One region of the Rhodococcus sp. CX genome, then DNA from elsewhere that is predicted to be linked to it. Evidence: riboswitches for the same ligand, from Rfam matches in the RefSeq annotation. Region 1 holds a riboswitch; the other holds the start of a gene.
The links. A riboswitch is a leader RNA that binds a small molecule or an ion and turns the genes downstream of it on or off. The one in region 1 is predicted to bind thiamine pyrophosphate.

Region 1 (2,459 bases):
TGTTCGGCCAGCCAGTCCTCGTTGCCGCTGATCACGATGGCGTAGGCGTCGGGGAACCCGTAGTCGGTGTACGAGAAGTAGCGCATCGGCAGGCCGCGATGTTCGGCCTCGATGCCCTCCCACGCGAGATAGGACGCGGTGAAGTCCGCGGTTCCCGAGTACACCGCCTCGTACGCGGACGTGCCGAGGATGACGGACGTGAACTCGCCGCGGCCACCGTCGTTGCGGATGACCTGACGCAGCGTCTCCTCGTCGCCGGGATCGCCGAACCCGGCGTAGATGTGACCGTCGAGGTCTCTCGGCCGCGCGAGATCGGCGCGGTCCGCCTTGACGGCGATGCCGGTCGCCCAGTGCTGCAGCGGGGCGAGCACCGAGACGGTGTGCGATCCGGCGGCGCGGGCGAAGGTCGTCATCCCCTGGGTGGAGATGCCGAACTCGGCGTTGCCCGCGTCGACGAGGGTATCCGGGGTCGTGTTGTTGTACGGCAGGATCTCCACGTCGAGACCGGCCTCGTCGAACAAACCCTCCTGCATCGCCACGTACAGGCCGGTGTGGTTGGTGTTCGGCGTCCAGTCCAGTGCGAAGCGGATCGTGTCGTCCGATTCGGACGAGGAACAGGCGGGGACCAGGGCGATCGCGACGATCGCGACCAGCAGGGCGGTGAGGCGGCGGAGAGTCACGATTCCGGCCATTCCTGCCGGTGCAGCGCGGTGTCCCAGAACATCAGCTCGTAGCGGGTCGCGACGGTGAACGCGTCGAGCATCGCGGCACGGTCGGCGTCGGTGGCGGCGACCGCCGCGGCGTCGACCAGTTCGCGGGCGGTCGCGACCGCGGCGTGGAATTCGGGGGCGTCGTAGGTGGTCACCCACTGCGCGTACGGGTGCTGCGGGTCGGTGGCGAGGACCCCGGAGGCGCGGGCGGCGAGGTCGCGGCCCACTTCGGCGTAGATCCAGAAACACGGCAGCACGGCCGCGGCACCGACCGCGTACGGCTCGGTGGCGACGGTCGCCGTGAGATAGGAGACGTACCCGAGGCAGGCGGGGGAGTGGGCGGGCGCGGCCTCACCGGGCGGCAGAACCCCGCCGGTGAGCAGGCTCTTGTGCAGCGCCGACTCCTCGGTGGCCGCCGTGGCGGCACTGGTCGCCCAGAACGCGGCGGTTGCCGGATCCGGGGACTTGGCGGACAACAGCGCGAGGGCCTTGGCGTACCCGGCGAGGTACAGCGCGTCCTGCTCGATGTAGAAGCGGAAGGCGTCGAGCGGCAGCGTTCCGTCGCCCAGGCGGTGGAGGAATTCGAGGTCGTCGATCGACCGGCGCAGCGTCTCGGTGTGCTGCCACATCCGATCGGTGAAGCGGTCGGTGGAAACAAGAGGCGAAACGTCGACAGGCACAGACATGCCGGGACATCCCTTCGTCAGCATTACCTGATGCAGGTTCTACGGGTGTGATCTCAGCCCCGCGCGCGCGGAGCACCCCGTGTCGGACGAACGCGACCTTAGCAGGGCGTTCCGCGCAACGGGCCCCCGGGGTACCGGACCCGGGGGCTGCGCCGGGAATGTCCGGACAACCTGTTCCGTGGACACAAAACAGCCTGTATGTTTGGCGATCGTCAGCGCGGTCTCCGGCGGTGTGAAGGGCCCGACGATTCCGTGCGACGACCATGCTGCGAGACCTCCCGGCTCGCGCTCGGGCGGTCGCGGGAGGGTGTCGACGGCGACTCCGCCTGCGCACAGCGATGTGGGGAAAGGTGGAATACGGGATGCGGGATGTCGAGGATTCCGGACGGTCGGAACTCGAGAATCTGCCGCGACTGATCGCGAATGTCGTCTCGCGTGACCCCGAACGGGTCGCTCTGGTGCGCGACGGTGCCGTCGTCACCTACGCCGGCCTCAACGAGGAACTGGCCGCGCTCGGCGCCGCCATGGGCGACGCGATCGGACCCGACGCACTCGTTCCCGTCGTGCTCACCGGACTGCTGCCCGGGCTCGCCGGGAGTGGTCCGGACGAGGTCGCCGTCGCTCTGGCCGAACTGTCCGAGGACCTCGCCGCGTTCGCGGGGGAGGAGCAGGCGTCGCCGGAGCCGGCGCGACCGGACACCCTGCCCGCCGCCTTCGCCGCGCAGGCCGCCGCCACTCCCGACGCCGTGGCCGTCGAGTTCGACGGCGCCGAGTACACCTACGCCGAGCTGGCGGACCGGTCCCGGCGGCTGGCCCGCCGCCTCGTCGAGTCCGGTGTCGGGCCGGGTCTCACCGTCGCCGTCGCCCTGCGCCGGTCCTTCGATCTGCTCGTGGCCGTGTACGCGGTGCTCGAGGCAGGCGGTGCGTACGTGCCGCTCGACCCGGACCACCCCGCCGAGCGACTGGCCTACATCCTCGAGGTCGCCGAGCCCGCAGTCCTGCTCACCGAGACCGCTGCGCCGGTGCCCGCAGACGGGATCGAGGTGCTCGACGTGACGGCCCT
Region 2 (2,459 bases), on a different contig from region 1:
GGGCGGCGATCTTGTACGTGATCACCCCGGTCTTCACGTCGTCCCGGTTCGGCAGTCCCAGATGCTCCTTCGGCGTGACGTAGCACAGCATCGCCGTGCCGTAGCGGGCGATCTCGGCGGCCCCGATCGCGGAGGTGATGTGGTCGTAGCCCGGGGCGATGTCGGTCACCAGCGGGCCCAGGGTGTAGAAGGGCGCGCCGTGACACAGCTTCTGCTGCTGCTCCACGTTCTCCCGCACCAGGTGCAGCGGGACGTGGCCGGGCCCCTCCACCATGACCTGCACGTCGTGAGCCCAGGCGCGGGCGGTCAGTTCGGCGAGGGTGTCCAGCTCGGCGAACTGGGCGGCGTCGTTGGCGTCGGCGATCGACCCGGGCCGCAGCCCGTCACCGAGGGAGAAAGCGACGTCGTAGCGGGCGAAGATCTCGCAGAGCTCGTCGAAGTGGGTGTAGAGGAAATTCTCCTCGTGGTGGGCCAGGCACCACCCGGCCATGATCGACCCGCCCCGGGAGACGATGCCGGTGACCCGCTCGGCCGTCAGCGGCACGTAGCGCAGCAGCACCCCGGCATGGATGGTCATGTAGTCCACGCCCTGTTCGCACTGCTCGATCACGGTGTCGCGGAAAATCTCCCAGGTCAACGCCTCCGCCTGCCCGTTGACCTTCTCCAGGGCCTGGTAGATCGGCACCGTGCCGATCGGCACCGGGGAGTTGCGGATGATCCACTCCCGGGTGGTGTGGATGTCCTCGCCGGTGGACAGGTCCATCACGGTGTCCGCGCCCCAGCGGGTGGCCCAGCGCATCTTGTCCACCTCCTCGGCGATGGAGCCGGTCACCGCCGAGTTGCCGATGTTGGCGTTGATCTTCACCAGGAACGCCCTGCCGATGATCATCGGCTCGGACTCGGGATGGTTGACGTTGGCCGGGATGATCGCCCGCCCCGCCGCCAGTTCGGTGCGTACCAGTTCCACATCGCAGTTCTCCCGCAATGCCACGAACCGCATCTCCTGGGTGATGATCCCGGCCCTGGCGTAGTGCATCTGCGTGACCGTCCGGCCCGCCTTCGCCCGCACCGGGACACGGCGGGGGCCTTTCCACTCCCGGGACGCCTCACCACGCCGGGCGGCCGAGCGACCGTCGTCGAGCAGATCCCGTTCCCGGCCCGGGTACTGCTCGACGTCGCCGCGAGCGGCGATCCAGGAGGCCCGTGCCGGCGGGAGCCCGACCTCCGGGTCGCTGCCGGGACCCTCGGTGCGGTAGACCCGCAGTGGCGGGTTCGGGACCCCGCCCGGGGAGTTCTCCAAGCGGATTTCCGTGACGGGAACGTGGAGGTCGTGTTCCTCGTCGTGGACATGGGTCAGAGCATGGGCGTTCGATGCGCTCATCGGAGCTGTTCCTACTTCCTTCGCCGGCATTACCCGGGCAGGTTCGACGGTCGCAGGCTGCGTCAGCCCGATCTCAGCCCCTGCAATAGGGCTCCCGTGTGGACGGCACCGACACTAACACCGTTGCCGACCCGGGTCTCCCACCAGGGTCCGCACCGACGGTGCGCCTTCAGGGACTTGCGTTGCCGTGATGGATGTTTCGTGGTCACGATGGATGTTTCGTGGTCACGCGGATTGGGCATCGCCGAGATCGCACCCGGTGCTGTCGATATCCATTCGTACACCGCTGCTTCCGTCGTCCGGAACGTCGCGCCGAGCTCCTCCGCGTCGAGATACATACTGCTTGAATGTGCTGTCTTGTAATGCAATTCGATATCGTCGGCCGCCACGGCACCTATGCGGTGCGACAATTCAGGTGTCGAAGGGAGACCCGCGATGACCCAGACACGACCCGTGATCAGGGACGACGTCGAGGAATCGATCGGCGGTGGCGAGGACGTCGCACCCCCTGGGCTCGGGATGGCCCTCGGCGCCCTGGCCGATGTGTTCGGCCACGGACGGACAGTGGCCCGGCACAGCGCCGCGTTCGGCAAGGAACTGGCGAAGATCGCCGTCGGCCGGTCGACGGTGGCCCCGGCCAAGGGCGATCGCCGGTTCGCCGACCCGGCATGGGATACACACCCGGCCTACCACCGCCTCGAACAGACCTACCTGGCGGCCACGGGCGCCGTCGACGGCGTGGTCGACGACGTCGGCCGCGCGATCGACGCGCGCCGGGCGGCCGAGGCCAAATTCGCCGCCGACATCCTCACCGCGGCTCTGGCCCCGACGAACTACCTGTGGACCAACCCTGCGGCACTGAAGGAAGCGTTCGACACCGCCGGACTCAGTCTGGTGCGCGGCACCAAGCATTTCGTCACCGATGTGATCGAGAACCGGGGCATGCCGTCGATGGTGCCGCGCGACGCCTTCACCGTCGGTAAGGACCTCGCGGTGACCCCGGGAGCGGTGGTCTCCCGCGACCCGGTCGCCGAGGTGATCCAGTACACCCCCACCACGACCACGGTGCGCAGCCGGC

Region 2: another riboswitch for thiamine pyrophosphate. It lies ahead of thiC (phosphomethylpyrimidine synthase ThiC); the one in region 1 lies ahead of I0Q12_RS01030 (TenA family protein).

What each region holds. Positions count from the first base shown of each region.
Region 1 is NZ_JADZGH010000011.1:7,947-10,405, forward strand. It holds gene I0Q12_RS01025 (ABC transporter substrate-binding protein) at 1-692, opposite strand, end outside; gene I0Q12_RS01030 (TenA family protein) at 677-1,396, opposite strand; TPP riboswitch at 1,389-1,486, opposite strand; partial or broken gene I0Q12_RS01035 (non-ribosomal peptide synthetase) at 1,759-2,459, shown strand, end outside.
Region 2 is NZ_JADZGH010000217.1:32,931-35,389, forward strand. It holds gene thiC (phosphomethylpyrimidine synthase ThiC) at 1-1,381, opposite strand, end outside; TPP riboswitch at 1,380-1,489, opposite strand; gene I0Q12_RS23940 (alpha/beta hydrolase) at 1,817-2,459, shown strand, end outside.